4 regions of the Arthrobacter sp. ZBG10 genome follow, and region 1 is predicted to be linked to each of the others. Evidence: riboswitches for the same ligand, from Rfam matches in the RefSeq annotation. Region 1 holds a riboswitch; each other region holds the start of a gene.

Region 1 (4,343 bases):
TGACCGACCAGCGCCAGGCGGCACCTGCCGGACCCGGCAACCCGCCGGTCATCGGCGGCGCCAACGCCTCCCGCCACACGGGCTCCGCTTTCCGGCAGCTTGGCTTCACCTTCGACAGGCCCGGCCGCGACCTGCTCCAGGGCCTCGGCCTGGCCGCCCTGATCGGCATCCCATCACTGGGCCTCTACGCCGCCGGGCGGGCGCTGGGCATCACCACCGCCATCATCCCCAGCGCCCTGGATGCCTACTGGTGGACCGTTCCGGTGCTGATCCTCTCCGCCGTCCGGCACGGCATTGTGGAAGAGGTCATTGTGGTGGGGTACCTGATGAACCGCTTCGGCAAGTTCGGCTGGAGCCTGCCGGTGTCCATCGCGGCCAGTGCGCTGCTGCGTGGCAGCTACCACCTTTACCAGGGCTTCGGGCCCTTCATCGGGAACGTGGTGATGGGCGTTGTCTTCGCGTGGCTCTACACCCGGACCAAACGCGTGATGCCGTTGGTCATCGCGCACGCGCTGCTCGACATCGTGGCGTTTGTCGGCTTCAGCCTGTTTGGCAAGGCGGTGGGGCTGGGCTGACCGTCCCGGGCCTCATGCCTGCCCGCGGTGGCGGGCGGCCGCCGTCGTCCGGTTGATGCTTTTGCCGCTCAATGATTCGGCCGCCATCAGCAGGTGACGCCGTTGTCAGCTGCTGATGGCGGTCGAAGGGTGGGTGGGCGCGGACGCCCGGAAGCACCGGACCCGGCGCAGGCCGGATCCGGTGCGGCGGAGGATCAGATGGTGACTGCGCCGTTGGCGGTTTCGAAGGTGACCGAGAGGATTCCGGGTGTGCCGTGCGGGGCAACCCAATCCACTGCAACATCCTCGAGCGGCTTCTCCACCGGTTCACCCAGCCATTCGGTGACCCGCTCGGCGGAACCGGCGATGGTCAGGCAGCTCATCTTGACGTTGCCTTCGTAGGCGTTGGACGGGTGCAGGGAGGGGTCGCCCTCCCACTTCAGCATGTAGGGCACCTGGGGATCCGCGATGAGGCCCAGGATGCCGATCTGCTTCCAGACCAGTTCGCGGCCGTCAGGGAACTTGCGGTTGCCGTTGACGGAAGACCGGCCCAGCCGCTCCTCGAAAGGCGCAAGGTCGTCCACTTCGACGCACCAGCCCATCCAGCCGCCACCGGCTTCGGAGCGGGCGCGGACAGCCTGCCCGAAAGGCGCCTTGTCCGAGGCGGGGTGCGCCAGCACCTCCACCACCTCAAGGTACTTGTGGCCCGCGAGGGGAATGATCATGTTCCGGGTTCCGAAACGGGGATGCACCCCGCCCTTGACGGCTTCCACACCCAGGGCGGAAGCGATTCGTTCGGTGGTGGCCGCCAGGCCATCCTGTTCACAGGCGTAAGAGACGTGATCCATGCGCATGCCAACATCTTGGCACTTTGTGATCCGCCTCTCAGCTAAGGCTTGCCTTACATGATTTTTCCACTGGGCGGAGTTCCTGTTGTGGCCCGGCAACGGGGCCGTGGGACCATGTTCGTCACAATCCTGTACCGCGCTCCCGGACAGTTCCTACACTGGGCACAGGTCATGAGTGCCAGCATCAAGCCCCGGCTCGCTGGCCGGCAACCCTCCACCCGCGGTGGGGTGCCCCGGGTGAGGACCTGGCTGTCCGGCACCGGCCGGATGGCAAGCGCGGCCCGTGCTGCTTCCTGCATGCCGGGCCCCTGTGAAGTGGAGCCAAAGATGTCCAACGGATGGTCGTTTGAAACCCGCCAGATCCATGCAGGCCAGGAACCGGACAGCGCCACCGGCGCCCGGGCCCTGCCCATCTACCAGACCACCTCGTTTGTGTTCCCCAGCGCCGAAAGCGCGGCCAACAGGTTCGCCCTGGCCGAACTCTCGCCCATCTACACCCGCATCGGCAACCCCACCCAGGACGCCGTGGAGCAGCGGATCGCCAGCCTGGAAGGCGGCCTCGCGGCCCTCCTGCTCAGCTCCGGGCAGGCCGCCGAGACGTTCGCGGTCCTGAACATCGCCGAGGCCGGCGACCACATCGTGGCCAGCCCCAGCCTTTACGGCGGGACCTACAACCTCTTCGCCCACACCCTGAAGAAGTTCGGCATCACCGTGACGTTTGTGGCGGACCCGGACAACCTGGACCAGTGGCGCGACGCCGTGCAGCCCAACACCAAGCTGTTCTTCGGCGAGGTGGTATCCAACCCGCGCCAGGACGTTTTGGACATCGAGGGCATTTCCGGGGTGGCGCACCAGGCGGGAGTGCCGCTGATCGTGGACAACACCCTGTCCACTCCGTACCTGATCCGGCCGCTGGAGTGGGGCGCGGACATCGTCCTGCACTCGGCCACGAAGTACCTGGGCGGACACGGCGCCGCCATCGCCGGCGTGATCGTGGACTCGGGCAAGTTCGACTTCACCAGGGAACCGGAGAAGTTCCCCGGCTTCAACACCCCGGACCCCACCTACAACGGCCTGGTCTACGGCCGCGACCTGGGTGCCGACGGCGCCCTGGGTGCCAACCTGTCCTACATCCTGAAGGCCCGCGTGCAGCTGCTGCGTGACCTGGGCTCCGCCGTGTCACCGTTCAACGCGTTCCTGATCGCCCAGGGCCTGGAAACCCTGAGCCTGCGGGTGGAGCGGCATGTCTCCAACGCCATTGAGGTGGCCCGTTGGCTCGAGGCGCGGGACGACGTCGAATCCGTTGCCTACGCCGGCCTGCCCTCCAGCCCCTGGTTTGAGCGCGGCCAAAAGTACGGGCCGCGGGGCACCGGGGCGATCGTGGCCTTCAACCTCGCCGGCGGGGCCGCGGCCGGCCAGCGTTTTGTCGATGCGCTGGAACTGCACTCCCATGTGGCCAACATCGGCGATGTCCGGTCGCTGGTGATCCACCCCGCGTCCACCACCCACAGCCAGCTGTCCCCTGAGCAGCAGGCCGTTGCCGGGGTCACGCCGGGCCTGGTCCGGTTGTCCGTGGGACTGGAACACATCGATGACATCCTGGCCGACCTGGAAGCAGGTTTCCGCGCGGCCAAGGCGGCAGCAGGTTCCTGACCGGACCCTAACGGACCGGCTGCCTTTGGGCCGGGGCAAGTCACAACCAGTCACACTCTTGGCCCGGGGTGGGGTGTTCTTCGTACACTCGAACAAGGTCATGAGTGCCAGTGACAGCCCCGGCTTGCTGGCCGGCAACCCTCCTTCCGCGGTGGGGTGCCCCGGGTGAAGACCTGGCCTGCCGGTCATTCGACGGCAGGCAAGCGCGTAGAAGAGGTCTTGCCATGACGGTTACCGTCGCCCGTACCACCGTTCCCGAACACGGGATTGTCCGCTTCGCCTCCGTAGGGGCCCTGGAACTTGAAGCCGGCGGATACCTGCCGGACGTCACCCTGGCCTACGAAACGTGGGGCACCCTGAATGCCGACGGCAGCAACGCCATCCTGATCGAGCATGCCCTGACCGGCAGCACCCACGTTGCCCGCGGCGACAGCGACGAGCCCGGCTGGTGGGAACAGCTGGCCGGCCCGGGCGCACCCGTGGACACGGACCGCTTTTTTGTGGTGTCCATCAACATTGTGGGCGGCTGTTACGGGTCCACGGGACCGTCCTCAGCCGCACCGGACGGCAGCCCGTGGGGTTCCCGGTTTCCGCTGGTGACCCTGCGGGACAGCACCGTGGCCGAAGCCAGGCTCGCAGACCAGCTGGGCATCCGCAGCTGGTTCGCCGTCCTGGGCGGCTCCATGGGCGGTGCGCGTGCCTTGGAATGGGCGGTGACCTACCCGGAGCGGGTGCAGCGGTGCGCCGTCATCGCCGTCGGTGCGGCGAGCACCGCAGAGCAGATCGCGTTTGCGCAGGCGCAGACGCTGGCCATCCGCCAGGATGCCAACTTCCAGGGCGGCGACTACTACGGCGGCCCGTTCCCCGGGGACGGTCTGGCCCTGGCCCGGCGCATCGCCCACATCACCTACCGGTCCGCCGCGGAACTCGAAGGCCGGTTCGGCCGGCAGGCGCAGGCCGCCGAAACACCGGTCCGCGCGGATTCGCTGGCCGCCCGGGGCCGCTACCAGGTGGAAAGCTACCTGGACCACCAAGGCAACAAACTGGTCCAGCGGTTCGACGCCAACAGCTACATCGCGCTCACCGAGGCACTCATGAGCCATGACGTCACCCGCAACCGGGGCACGCTGGCGCAGGCGCTGGACGTGCCGGGAGTCCGGTTTTTTGTCGCAGCGGTCGACTCGGACCGGCTGTACTTCCCGGCGCAGTCCTACGAGCTGGCGGCGGCGCTGCCGGGCGAGGTGGACGTCCACCTGATCCAGGCGCCGATCGGGCACGACGGCTTCCT
Region 2 (4,343 bases), on a different contig from region 1:
CGGTTGGCGGGGCGGGGAAGGCCGAAGGACCGGCGCAGCGTGGTGCCGGCGGCGGGCGCGCTGACCAGGCCGGCGGCGCGCAACGCGGGCAGGACGTTGAGCGCCAGTTCCGGCAGGTCGACGTCCACGACGGCGGGATGCAGCCGGACGCCGTCCGCGGCATCGAAGAGCCGGGCCAGCAGGGACACGAGGCCGGCGGGGCTGCCCACGTACCGGGCGCCGCCGGTCCACGGCTCGTGGCGGTCCAGCTCCGCGAGCCGTTCCGCGGCCGTTTGGCCGCGGGCGTCGAGGATCACGTCGAGCTCCACGAGGGTCCGGGGAACGCCGGTGGCGGCCGCCGCTGAGGCTGCTGCGGCGAGCCCGTCAACGGTGGCGGCTGAAGCGAGTGCCACGTCGGCTTCCACGGTGGAGAGCAGCGCCGCCGGAGCGATGACCACCAACTGCCCCTGCAATGGCCGGGGAATGATCGCCGGGCCCTTGACGGCGAAGCGCTCCCCTTCGAAGTCGGCGTAGTGCAGTTTGTCGCGGTCCAGGTAGCGACCGGTGGAGGCGTCGCGGATGACGGCGTCGTCCTCCCAGGAATCCCAGAGCCGGCGGCCGGCTTCCACGGCGTCCGCGGCTTCGAGGGGCGCTGCGGCGGCGGCCAGCTGCTCACGGCCCACGGCGCGGGCTTCTTCGGGCGCGTTGGCCGCGCTGACCAGCCAGCCCGCCCTGCCCTGGGAGGCGTAGTCGAGGCTGGCCAGCTGGGTGGCGACGTGGAATGGCTCGGTGTAGAGGGTGTCCACCTCGGGTACCAGGCCGATCGAGCCGGTGATGGGGGCAGCGAAGGCGGCCCGTTGCACGGCATCGATCCGGCCGGGAATCCCGGCCGTGCCGGCATCCACCACGCGGGAATCGCGGAAGGTGGCCAGGTGGAAGCCGGCGATGTCTGCGGCCTGGACGGTGCCGCTGATGCGGGCACCGCCCAGCAGTCCGTCCGGAAGGTGGTGGGCGTGGCGCCACGCGGCGGGGTGCGCCCCGTCGCCGTCGAGCTCAACGGCCACCACGTTGGGACGGTTTTCGGGTACTGGTAGTGAAGGCATGGCTTTCCTCTTTCAGGGGCCGCTGGTGCGGCCGGGACGACATTTCACTTGCCGCAGTGCGGCCAGGTCTGTTTCCGGAGCACCCCGCCACTAAATGCCTGAGGGTTGCCGCAGCACGAGCCGGTCCTTGGCGTGCTGACTCTTGACCTATGGCTCGAATGTACGATCCCCGAATGACCCCCGCAACCGCCGTTGTCGCACGAGGTCAACGCGCGAAACGCCACGTCAAGCGACGGCTTAAACCGTCATCTGGCGGCGCCTGTGACGGCCTGTTGCGCACCGTTGAGTCCGGTGACATGGCGCTTTGGGCGCCGGAGCCGGCGTCCGTAGGGTCAAGCCATGAGCCCAACGGATGCCCTGCTGTCAGTTCTCGATCTGAGCCCCATCCCGGCGGGGGTGGACGCCGGGCAGGCGCTGCGCAACAGCGTGGAGCTGGCCGTCGCTGCCGAGGACCTCGGCTACCACCGCTATTGGCTGGCCGAGCACCATCTCAATCCCGGCGTCGCGGGTTCCGCCCCGCATGTGCTGTCCGCCCTGGTTGCTGCCGCCACCCGGACCATCCGGGTGGGGACGGCTGCCACCATCCTGGGCAACTACCGGCCGCTGCAGGTAGCCGAAAACGTCGGAACCCTGGCGGCAGTGTTCCCGGACCGGATCGATCTGGGATTTGGCCGCTCCGGCCAACCCGCTTCCCCGCCGGCAAGCACCGGCGGGGAAGACCTCCGGACTGCCGGCGAACCCGCGCCGGAGGACGCGGGCCGGGTGGTGGCGGGCCTGGTGGTCCCCGCCAAACGGCAGCCGTTCAGTTCCGTGCTGCCCCGGAAGTTCCGGCTCCAGGCCGAGCTCCTGGGCCGGGAGCCCGGGGATGCGGACAACTTCGAGAGCGACGTGCAGGACGTCATCGGCTTTTTCGACGGCGGCTACCGCACTCGGCACGGCGAGGGGATCACGGTGACACCTGCCCTGGGACATGCCCCGCAGTTCTGGCTCCACGGTTCCACGGCGGGGCCCAGCGCCCGGCTTGCCGGGAAGCTGGGCCTGCGGTTCGGCGCGAATTACCACGTGTCGCCGGCCACGGTACTGGAGTCGGTGGCCGAATACCGGGCCCACTTCCGGCCCTCGGCGGCGGTGCCGGAACCGTACGTCACGGTATCCGCGGACGTGCTGGTGGCCGAACGCGAACAGGACGCCCGGCGGCTCGGCGCGGGCTTCGCCGCCTGGGTGCACAGCATCCGCAGCGGCCAAGGCGCCATCGCCTATCCCGCCCCGGCCGACGGCGGCCGGCTGGACGCCGCGGTGGGCTCCCCGGAGCTGGTCCGGGACCGCGTGGAAACACGGTTCGTGGGCGCCCCCGGGACGGTCACCGCCAACCTGAGGGCGCTGCAGCGGGCCACGGGCGCCCAGGAGCTCCTGATCACCACCATCGCCCACGGGCAGGCGGAGCAGGTGGCATCCTACGGGCTGCTTGCCGACGCCTGGGCCCGCGGCTAAGACCCCGGTCCAACCAACCCATCCTCAAAGGAGAACCATGAGCACCGAAACCGACACCCAACTGGTCAGCGCCGCTGACGCCGCCCGCCTCATCGCCGAAGGGGCCCTGCTGGTTGACGTCCGCAGTGACGCCGGCCGGAACAGCACCGGGGCGATCCCCGGGGCGCTGGTGGTCAACCGGGAGCGGGTGGACCAGGACTTCGGCCCCGACTCCCCCGAACTGTTGCCCGAAGTGGAAGCCGCGGGCCGGAACATAGTGGTGTTTTGCGGCTCCGTCAACGGCTCCCGCCCTGTAGCCGAGAAGCTGAAGGTGCTGGGCTACGCCAACGCCGTCCATGTGGACGGCGGCTTCCCGGCATTGCGGGAGGCCGGGGTGCCCACCACAGGCCCCACGGACCCGGGCGCCCAGAGCCCGGCCGCTTAAGGACCGGCCCGCCGGCGCTTCGAAGGCTGCCGGCGGGTGGCCTGCCGCCCGGCGACAGCGGCTGTGCGGAGCCAGTCCGCACTGCCGGCCAGCACAGCGACGCCCAGCAGCACCGAGCAGAGCACCACACCCTGGTGGAAGGCCCGGCGGGGGTCCGCGCCGGCGGTGAGGAACATGCCGGCGGCGGCCGCTGAACACAGCGCCGCCGTGAACCGTTGGCTGAGTTGGTAAAAGCCCGCGGCCACCCCCGTGGCACCGGGCGGGGCCTGGGCCAGTGTCAGGGTCTGGTTGGGGGCCACCACCAGACCCACGGCTAGCCCCTGCAGGAGCCCGACGGCGGCCACCGCCATCGCAGCGGCTCCGCTGTCCAGGTACTGGACGGCCAAGTCCTTGCCGGGCAGGCAGGCCAGGCCGGCCACCAGCGCCCAGACGACACCGCCCCGCCCGTAGCGGCCCAGGAACCGCCAGCTGAAGCTGGAGGCCAGCAGCATCCCTGCGGCCTGCGGCGCCAGGATCGCGGCGGCCGCCAACGGCGGCAGGCCGGTGCCGGCAAGGAAGTAGAACGCGGTGACCGCGGCCATGGCCGCGCCCACGCCAAACTGGCACAAGGCAACCACGGTGCCAAGGACGTAGCCGGGCGAGCGGACCAGTGCCGGGACCAGCAGCGGGGTCCGGCCGCGCCGGTGGTACAGGACCTCCCAGCCGGCAAACACGGCCAGCGCCACGGCGCTGCTCCCCAGCCAGATGGGCGTTTCCGGACCCGGGCCCTGGATGGTGGGCACCAGCGAGGCCAGCACCACGGCACCCAGGAGCAGCGCGCCTACTGCATCGATGGTGGGCCGGCGTTGGCCGGGCACCGCCGGCGACCGGGACCGGCGCGGGAGGAACACCAGGGCCAGCGGAACCAGGACCAGGACCAGCGGAACGTTGACCAGGAACAGCAACCGCCAGCTCCCTTCCTGGCTGCCCACGGAGAGGATCACGCCCCCAATCAGCGGACCGCACACGGCAGCCGTTCCGCCCGCCGCCGCGTAGTACCCCAAGGCTTTGGCCCGGCCGGCACCGGCATGGACATCCTGCAGCAGGCCCAGGACCTGTGGGTTGAGGGCCCCTGCACCGAGGCCCTGCAGGAGCCGTGCCCCAATGACCACGGTCGGATCGGTGGCCAGGCCGCCCAGCAGGCTGAACGCGCCAAAGACGCTGAGCCCTGCCACGAACAGGGTGCGGCGGCCCACAAGGTCACCCAGCCGGCCCGCCGGTACCAGCGCCAGCCCGAACGCCAGTGAATAACTGGCCAGGATCCACTGCACCTGCCCGGCGTCCGCCTGCAATCCGGCGGCCATGGC
Region 3 (4,343 bases), on a different contig from region 1:
CCGGTGTGGCCCTCATCCAGCCCGGAAAGCAGGTGGGCGGCAGGCATCAGCACCTCACCGGACGCCGTGGGAATGGGGTCGCCGTGCGGATCGCGGCGGGGATCGCCCAGTTGGGCGGCGACGCGTTCGATGAAGGTGTCCGAGACGGCGTGCTCCAGCAGTTCGGCTTCGTCGTGGACCTCGTCCCAGCTGTAGTCCAGCTGCTGGACCAGGTACGTCTCAATCAGCCGGTGGCGGCGGACCATGGCCAGGGCCAGGCGCAGGCCCGGGCCCGTCAAGGTAATGGCGCTGTAGGGCTTGTGGTCAACGAGGCCCTGGTCCTTGAGCTTGCGGACCATCTCCGAGACGGAGGAGTTGGCCACACCCAGGCGCTGGGCCAGCTGCGAGGAGGTGATGGGTTTGTCCTGCCACTCGGTAAACGAGTAGATGACCTTGACGTAGTCCTCGATCGAGGAGGAGGGCGCGCTGGTCTTCACAGCATCAAGCTTACCGGGTACTGCACCGCCGCTGGCCGGCAACGAGATTCACGCCGCCGTGGCCCGCCATGCCAGGGTCAGGTAGGGCAGGTCGATGATTTCGCCGTCCCGGTGGCCAAGATGCTCATGCAGGTACCAGTCCAGGTTGGCCAGCACCTTGGCGCGGGTGGGTTCGGAGGCCCTGAGATAGTAGCTGCGCGTTTTGGTGAGCTCCATCAGGCCCGTGGTGGTTACAGGGTCCTGCCACCGGGTCACGTACCCCTCAAGGCCTTGGAAGTCAGGCCCGACGGCGGGCCGGTGGCCAGGCTTGTAGACGTCGCCCGCGTGCATGATCCGGGACAGCCGGTGGACCCAGGGAACGGAGGTGTCCAGCTGGTTCCAGACCAGCCCCAGCGTGCCGCCCGGGCGAAGGACCCGGGCGAGCTCCGTGCTGGCCGCAGCTGCGTCGCACCAGTGCCAGGCCTGGGCCACGGTGACGACGTCGAACGCCGCCGCCGGCAGGCCGGTGGCCTCTGCGGTGCCCAGGACAGCCGTGGCACGTGGATAGTGCTCAGCCAGCTGTTCCAGCATGTCCGCGGACGGGTCGACTGCGGTGACGGCCAGTCCTTTGGCCAGGAGCAGTGCGGTGAATTTGCCGGTGCCGGCGCCGACGTCCAAAACCTCACCGGCCGTTGCGGGCACCAGCCAGTCCGCGGCTGCCGCCGGGTAGCCCGGCCGGACCTGCTGGTAATGCTCGCCGCCGTCCTGGAAGCTTTGGCCCAGCTCCTGGCGCCGGTTGTGTTCCAGCTTGGGGCCACCCCGGACCACGCGCGGCCTCCTTCAGTAGATGTCTCTCCTGAATTTACCGCATGGACCCCGCCGGGGCGGCCCGGCGGTTCAGTCGTCCAGGCAGGGGGCCGCGCCGGCGGTGCCCGGCGTGTTGGGGGCCCAGTGCGGGTAGGTCCGGGAATCGTTGGCGGGCACCCAGCGGCCTGCGTCCACCACGTAATCCCAGCCAAGGCCCTGGGTCCGGAGGGCAGAGATGCCGGCAAGGAGCCGTTCGGCGTCCTCAAGGCGGGAGCCCACACCAAAGCTGGCCCGCAGCGAACCGGACGGAAGGCCCAGCCGCTTGAGCAGGGGGTGGGCGCAGAAACGCCCGTCCCGGAGGCCCACGCCGTGCTCTGCGGACAGGTAGGCCGCCACCAGACCGGCGTCGTAGCCGGCCACGGAAAAGTTAACCACACCGATGGTGTCCGTCTCAGCGTTGGTGTCCTTGAAGATCTGGTGGACACTCACGCCCTCGATCTGCTGCAGCCCCGCCACCAGGTAGGACCGGATGGACTGTTCGTGGGCGTGCCATTCCTGCGGGTCCAGGGCGGCGATGACCTGCGTGGCACGTGCCAGGGTGGCGGCGCCGAGGACGTTGGGCGAGCCGCCCTCGTGCCGGGCCGGGCCCGTGGCCCAGCTGACGCCGTCGAGCCGTGCTTCCTTGACGGCACCGCCGCCGGCGAGGTGCGGTTTTCCGGCGTCGAGCCAGTCCGGGCGCCCCACCAGGACGCCGGAACCGAACGGGGCGTAGAGCTTGTGGCCGGAGAACGCGAGGTAGTCAACGCCGTCGGCGGTGATGTCTACCCGCCGGTGGGGTGCCAGCTGCGCGGCGTCCACCACAATCCGGGCGCCGTACTGGTGGGCCAGCGTGGCGAGGGCGCGGATGGGCAGGATTTCACCGGTGACGTTGGAGGCGCCGGTAACGGCCAGGAGGCTGACCCCGCCCTGCTCCAGTTCGCCGCGGACAGCGTCGATGGTGCCGGCCAGGGTGTCCGCGGCCACGATGCTCCGGTGCGGGACGCCCTGCCACGGCAGCAGGTTGGCGTGGTGCTCGATGTCCAGGTACAGGACGTCGCCGGTGGGCCGGCCGTCCGTGTTGGGCAGGCACCCTGCCAGGAGGTTCAGCGAGTCGGTGGTGTTGCGCGTGAAGATCACCGAGTCGTCCGGGCGGCCGCCCACAAAGTCCCGCACGATGTTCCGCGCGTTCTCGTACACGGAGGTGCTGATCTGCGAGGCGTAGCCGGCGCCACGGTGCACGCTGGCGTAGTAGGGCAGGATCTCGTTCAGGTAGGCGGAGACCAGGGACAGCGCCGGCGCGGAGGCGCCATAGTCCAGGTTCGCGTAGCGGACATGGCCACCGGCGATCAGCGGCGCCTGGATCTCGGCGCCGGTTACGGCGGCGAGGGGCCTGGCGGCGATGGAGTGGCCGGCCAAAACCGAAGGTGCGGCGGGCGCCAGCGAAGCTGCGGGGGAGACAGTGGCAGTTGTCATGGGGAATCCTCACGTTGACAGGACTCCCTGCAGGGAATCCGCGCTTGCCGTATCCATGTCCGGACCGGCCTGGTCGTCACCCGGGGCACCCCACCGCGAATGGAGGGTTGCCGGCCAGCAAACCGGGGTTTAGCGCTGGCACTCGTGACCTGCTTAAGAGCGTAGGACATGGTGCGGGGTGGTTTGAAGCCAGCCCGAATGTTAAGGGATTTGTTACGCCGCGCCCGTACGCCGGGGCTTTTGTCGAAGAACACGACGGCGGACGCCCCCATCCGGAGGCGTCCGCCGTATATTCTTCGGTCCAGGCAGTCCTAGAGGAGGTCGTCCAGCCCCGGGTTCAGGCGCCGCAGCACCTCGGAATGCAGGATGGAGTTTGTGGCCAGGGCGTTTCCGCCGAACGGGCCGTCCTGGCCCTCCAGGGAGGTAAACCGGCCGCCGGCTTCCACCACGATGGGGACCAGGGCGGCCATGTCGTAGAGATTCAGTTCGGGTTCGCAGGCAATGTCCACCGACCCCTCGGCGACCATGCAGTAGGACCAGAAGTCGCCGTAGGCGCGGGTCCGCCATACGTCCTCGGTGAGCCCCAGGAACTCGTCGAAGTTGCCGCGTTCCTTCCACCCGGTGAGGCTGGAGTAGGACAATGACGCATCGGAAAGGGTGGCGACGTTGGAGACGCGCAGCCTGGTGGCCGAGGCGAGCGAACGCCCCATGTAGGCGCCCATGTCTTTCGCCGCCCACCAGCGTTTGCCCAGCGCAGGTGCGCTGACCACACCCACCACCGGTTCGCCCTCGTCAACGAGCGCGATCAGGGTTGCCCATACCGGGACACCCCGGACGAAATTCTTGGTCCCGTCAATGGGGTCGATGATCCAGCGGCGTGAGCCGTGGCCGCTGCTGCCGAACTCCTCACCCAGGACGGCGTCGCGGGGGCGGGAGCGGGAAAGCTGGCCGCGGATGGATTCCTCAGCTGCCTTGTCCGCGTCGGTGACAGGCGTCAGGTCCGGCTTGGTCTCCACATGGAGGTCCAGGGCCTTGAAACGGCTCATCGTCTGGTCGTCCACGGAATCGGCCAGGACGTGGGCCAGGCGCAGGTCATCGTTGTAGCTGGAAGCGGATTGGATCATGGTTCCAAACTACCGTCTGGCGGCGGTTGTGCTGGGAGGCCCACGTCAGTTGACGCTGCCGAGTTCCTTGGTCTCCTGGGCTTCCAGGCGCGGATCCGCCCCGAGGAGCCGCCGCAGGGAAGAGAGCCGGGCAGCGCCGGTGGGACCTGCCTGGCCGGCGGCCACCCAGGCGTCCAGCCCGCAGTTCACGGCCGCTGCCGTGTGCTTGCAGCCGCGTTCGCAGGCATCGGTGCCGGAGGAGAGGTCCGGGAAGGAACGCAGGATGCGGTCCGGGTCCACCAGTGCCAGGCCAAAGGACCGGATGCCAGGGGTGTCGATGATCCAACTGCCGGCCGGCGCATCTGCCAGCCGCAGGGCCAGGGCGGAGGAGGATGTGTGCCGGCCGCGGCCGGTGACGGCGTTGACGCCGCCGGTGGCCCGCTCGGCTCCGGTCAGCGCGTTGACC
Region 4 (4,343 bases), on a different contig from region 1:
GCTTGAGCGCTTGCTCCAGGTCGCCGATCAGGTCATCGGCGTCCTCGAGCCCCACGGACAGCCGCACCACACCGTCGCCCAGCCCGATCGCTGCGCGGCCTTCCGGCCCCATGGCCCGGTGCGTGGTGGTGGCAGGGTGGGTGATGAGGGACTTTGAGTCACCCAGGTTGTTTGAGATATCGATGATGCGCAGGCCGTCCAGCAGGGCAAAGGCGGCGTCCTTGGCCGACCGCCCGGGAGCCGAAGCCAGGTCCAGCGTAAGGACGGTGCCGCCTGCCTTCATCTGCTTCGCGGCAAGCCCGTACTGGGGGTGCGATTTAAGCAGCGGGTATTTCACCCAGCTGACCGCCGGCTGCTGCTCCAGCCACTCGGCCAACCGCAGGGCCGTGGCCGACGAGTGGTTGACCCGCAGTGCCATCGTCTCCAGTCCCTTGTTGAGGACCCAGGCGTTAAACGGGGAAAGCGAAGGCCCGGTGTGGCGCATGAGCTGCTTCACGGGACCGTCAATGAACTCCCTGGTGCCCAGGATCGCCCCGCCCAGGACGCGGCCCTGGCCGTCGATGTGCTTGGTGCCGGAGTAGACAATAACGTCGGCGCCGAACTGGCCGCACCGCTGGAGCAGGGGAGTGGCAAATACATTGTCGACGACGACTGTTGCGCCGGCGGCGTGGGCCAGGTCGCTGACGGCGGCGATGTCCACAATCTCCTGCATGGGGTTGGACGGCGACTCGAAAAACACGGCAGTGGTGGGCTGGGACAGGGCTTCGCGCCACTGGTCCAGGTCCGGCCCGTCAACAAACACCGTTTCCACGCCCCACCGCGGCAGGATCTCGTTCAGGATCACAAAGCAGGAACCGAACAGCGACCGGGCGGCAACCACGCGGTCGCCGGCAGCGAGGAGGGCGCCCAGGGCGGTAAAGACCGCTGACATTCCGGAGGCCGTGGCGAAGCACGCTTCGGTGCCCTCCAGCAGCCGCAGCCGCTCCTGAAAAGTGGCTACCGAGGGGTTGCCGTAGCGGGAGTAGACAAAACGCTGGTCCTCGCCGGTGAACGCCCGCTCGGCGGCGGCAGCGGATTCATAGACAAACCCTGAGTTCAGGAACAGCGCCTCGCTGGTCTCCTGGAAGTTGGTGCGGTCCAGGCCACCGCGGACCGCCTGCGTATCGGCGTTCCAACCGGCAGCGTCGTCATTAAAAGCCATTTAGTTGGTTCCCAGGTTGGTAGGCAGGCCGCGGTTCTTCCAGCCGTTGACGGTCCGTTCGCCATACCGGTCAGGCTCGCCCTCGAAGCCCTCCAGCACGTTGTATGAGGTGAAACCGGCCTGCGTCGCAGCGGTGGCAGCCGCGATGGAGCGCTGCCCGGAACGGCACAGGAACAGCAGTTCCGCGGCTGAATCCTCCGGAGCCTGCTGGCTGAGGTCGCTGATGAAGGCGGGGTTCGGGACGCCGCCGGGGAAGGTCCACTGAATAAACAAGGGATCGTTGTCCGTGGCCTTGGTGTCAGGAATGCCGATATGGGCCCATTCAGCTTCGGTCCGGACGTCCACCAGGATGGCGCCCTGCTCCAGCTTGGCCCATGCCTCCTGCGGGGTCAGGTCTCCGGCGTAGCTCATGCGTGCCCCTCGCCGTCGAATTCGAGGCTGTCCACTGCGGTTGCCACGGCGGCGTCCGCCGTGGCGATGGCGGCCGGCAGGACAACTGCCTGGGCCACAATCACACCTCCGCCGTTGTACGTGGCGGCGGGGCTTCCGTGCAGCACGTAGCCCTCCGCCAGTGCGGCCGAGATCCGCTCGCAGAACTCGCGGTTGTCCGGGCCGCTGATGAGGCGGTAGGACAGTCTCTCTTCAGGGGCAGGTGCGTCGGACACGACGGATCTCCTTCTCTCACGCTTGCAGCTCGAATGGTCGATATGCCGAGTATTCACCTGAGGCACCCCGCCGCGGAAGGGAGGGTTGCCGACCGGCCAGTCAGGGCTTAGTGCCGGTACTCATTACTCCCCAAAAACGTAACACTTGCCGCCCGGTGCCGCACGGCCGCCGTCGTCATGTTCCGTAACCGAGCCGCGCCGGGCACGGGGTCCTGGCGCGGCGGCCGGACCGATAAGGTTTGCATGGGGGCGCCGCCCCGACAGCTGGCTTCAGACCGGGGGGTTCCCATCAGCAATCGATCAGCCGCGCGGAGTGGCGGCACTGCCGTGCCCGGCACCCGGATTTTCCGCGCCTGTGCTGCCCTGCTGGCAGCGATGATGATGACAGTGCTGGCCATCGGGCTGCCGGCCGGGGCGGCACACGCTGCTGCGCCGGTTCCGGACGACCGCGGGCCCCTCCTTGGCGCCGTCCTGGAATGGGGCGAAGATACCGCCGCAGGTTTCGCGGACCGGCTGGGTGCACGGCCCGCAGTCCTGGGTCACGACATTGACTTTCCGTACCGGGATGCGGAGCGTAACGACCTCAAGGGCTTCCTGTACCAGGCGTCCGCCCAGGGCGCGCATGCCATGCTCACCGTCCGGCCCACCGTCCCGCTGGACCAGGTGGATTCAGGCTCTGCTGCCGCCTTCGCGGCGGAGGTGCGCACGCTCGCCGGCGGGTTCAAGGGCAAGCTCCTGATCCGGTTCGCGCCCGACATGAATTCCAGCTGGGTGGAGTGGGGCCAGCAACCGGCAGCGTACCGGGAGGCGTTCCGGACGCTCGCCGGCAAATTCCGGGCGTCCGACGGCGGCGCCCTGATGGTGTGGGCCCCTTTCCTTGGCAAGGACTACCCGTTCGAGCGGAGCAGGGCAGCCCCCGGTCCCGGAAGCGACGGGTTCAGCCTGCTGGACAGCAACGGGGACGGCAGTTGGAACGGTGCCGACAGCCCCTACGGGCCGTATTATCCGGGCGATGATTCCGTTGATTGGGTGGGCCTGAGTGCCTACCATGACGACACCTCGGGCGGGGCCGCCGTCAACTCCCTGCCCCGCGCTGGTGAGTTGCGGGAAATGCTGACATCGGCCGGCGGTGAGGACTTCTACGGCACGTATGCAGCCGGCAAGGACAAGCCGTTCCTGCTCCAGACCGCCGCCTTCTACAGCCCGGCGTCGGGAGGTGCCGCAGAGGCCGACATCAAAGTGAACTGGTGGGACCAGGTAGTGGGCACCATGACGTCGGCGGAATTCGCCCGGACCGCCGCCGTTGTGTGGGATGAGCGGACCAGCACCAGGGACACCGGGGTCGCCAGCATTAACTGGCTGCTGACGGGGAAACCGGACATTGCTGCAGCTGCCTCGGAGCGGCTCAAAAAATCCCCTGTGGTGACCGGGCCGGTGACGGAGGTGTCCACGGACGGCAGTTATTCGCATCCCAACACGTTGTCCGGCGTTGCCGCGTGGAGTGTTGGAGCGGCTTTGCTGATCCTCCTTGCCGCGCTGTGGCAGATTCCCGGACGGATCAACAACGCTTCCTCCTGGGCCTATGCGGATCCGTCCAAGCGTGACTCCCGCGTGGATCTGCTGCGCGGCATGGCGATCGTCTTTGTTGTGGTCAACCACCTGGGCATGACATCCCTCTTCCAGCTTTTTACCCAGGAAGCGGTGGGATTCGTCTCGGGAGCCGAATTGTTTGTCCTGTTCTCCGGCCTGGTGGTGGGCATGGTCTACGGGCCGCGCGTCAAGGACGACTTCGGCCGCGTGCTGGAGTTGACGTCGCGCCGCGCAGGCAAGCTGTACATGACGGCACTTGTGGTGCTGATCGGTGTCTTCCTGCTTTCGCTGCTGCCGGTTTTCCGTTCCGAGGTGCTGACCACGTTCGTGGACCAGGGAACGGGTGGAGCCGGCCATGGCGGTGCGGGCCGCACCTACGACCTTTACGCCGGCATGGGCTCCCTGCTGCAGTTCCCCGTACCGCCGGGGATCCTGCCCGCGATCCTGCTGCTGCAGTTCGGGCCGTGGCAGTTCAACGTGATGGGCCTCTACGTGGTGCTGCTGCTCGCCAGCCCCCTGATCCTTGCCGCGCTGGGCCGGGGCAAAGGGCTGTATGTGCTGGGTGCATCGATTGCTGCCTACGCCGCCGGCGCAACCACCCGTTTCCGGCTGCTCCCCTCGCAGTTCGAGGATTCATTCCCCCTGCTGGTATGGCAGGTGTTGTTTGTGATCGGGCTGGTGGCGGGGTACCACCGGCACCGCATCATTGCCTGGTTCTCGGCCCGGGTTTGGGTGGTGGCTGCCTGTACCGTCCTGGCCGTTGTCTTCGCGTTCCTGTCCTGGGGCAACCCGTACCTGGCCAATGGCTTCGACGTCCGGCTCGCCGTCATCCCGGACGCCACCTACCGCATCATGTACGACCTGTTTTTCGGCCGCACCTACCTGGC

What was found. Region 1 has a riboswitch for S-adenosylmethionine ahead of ACU18_RS10165 (bifunctional o-acetylhomoserine/o-acetylserine sulfhydrylase). Riboswitches for the same ligand answer to the same signal wherever they lie in the genome.
Region 2: another riboswitch for S-adenosylmethionine. It lies ahead of ACU18_RS01140 (LLM class flavin-dependent oxidoreductase); the one in region 1 lies ahead of ACU18_RS10165 (bifunctional o-acetylhomoserine/o-acetylserine sulfhydrylase).
Region 3: another riboswitch for S-adenosylmethionine. It lies ahead of ACU18_RS11275 (aminotransferase class V-fold PLP-dependent enzyme); the one in region 1 lies ahead of ACU18_RS10165 (bifunctional o-acetylhomoserine/o-acetylserine sulfhydrylase).
Region 4: another riboswitch for S-adenosylmethionine. It lies ahead of ACU18_RS13470 (DUF1737 domain-containing protein); the one in region 1 lies ahead of ACU18_RS10165 (bifunctional o-acetylhomoserine/o-acetylserine sulfhydrylase).

Annotation. Positions count from the first base shown of each region.
Region 1 is NZ_LFQH01000039.1:43,194-47,536, forward strand. Features, by position in the region: gene ACU18_RS10155 (CPBP family intramembrane glutamic endopeptidase) at 1-575, shown strand, start outside; gene ACU18_RS10160 (VOC family protein) at 770-1,408, opposite strand; SAM riboswitch class IV at 1,570-1,685, shown strand; gene ACU18_RS10165 (bifunctional o-acetylhomoserine/o-acetylserine sulfhydrylase) at 1,730-3,055, shown strand; SAM riboswitch class IV at 3,152-3,267, shown strand; gene metX (homoserine O-acetyltransferase MetX) at 3,280-4,343, shown strand, end outside.
Region 2 is NZ_LFQH01000005.1:42,156-46,498, forward strand. Features, by position in the region: gene ACU18_RS01140 (LLM class flavin-dependent oxidoreductase) at 1-1,082, opposite strand, end outside; SAM riboswitch class IV at 1,122-1,230, opposite strand; gene ACU18_RS01145 (LLM class flavin-dependent oxidoreductase) at 1,422-2,573, shown strand; gene ACU18_RS01150 (rhodanese-like domain-containing protein) at 2,611-2,997, shown strand; gene ACU18_RS01155 (MFS transporter) at 2,994-4,343, opposite strand, start outside.
Region 3 is NZ_LFQH01000044.1:62,645-66,987, forward strand. Features, by position in the region: gene ACU18_RS11265 (metal-dependent transcriptional regulator) at 1-476, opposite strand, end outside; gene ACU18_RS11270 (class I SAM-dependent methyltransferase) at 525-1,283, opposite strand; gene ACU18_RS11275 (aminotransferase class V-fold PLP-dependent enzyme) at 1,353-2,774, opposite strand; SAM riboswitch class IV at 2,810-2,924, opposite strand; gene hisN (histidinol-phosphatase) at 3,086-3,898, opposite strand; gene rsgA (ribosome small subunit-dependent GTPase A) at 3,944-4,343, opposite strand, start outside.
Region 4 is NZ_LFQH01000053.1:20,256-24,598, forward strand. Features, by position in the region: gene ACU18_RS13455 (LysR family transcriptional regulator ArgP) at 1-6, shown strand, start outside; gene ACU18_RS13460 (O-succinylhomoserine sulfhydrylase) at 1-1,201, opposite strand, end outside; gene ACU18_RS13465 (rhodanese-like domain-containing protein) at 1,202-1,612, opposite strand; gene ACU18_RS13470 (DUF1737 domain-containing protein) at 1,609-1,866, opposite strand; SAM riboswitch class IV at 1,880-1,994, opposite strand; gene opgC (OpgC domain-containing protein) at 2,242-4,343, shown strand, end outside.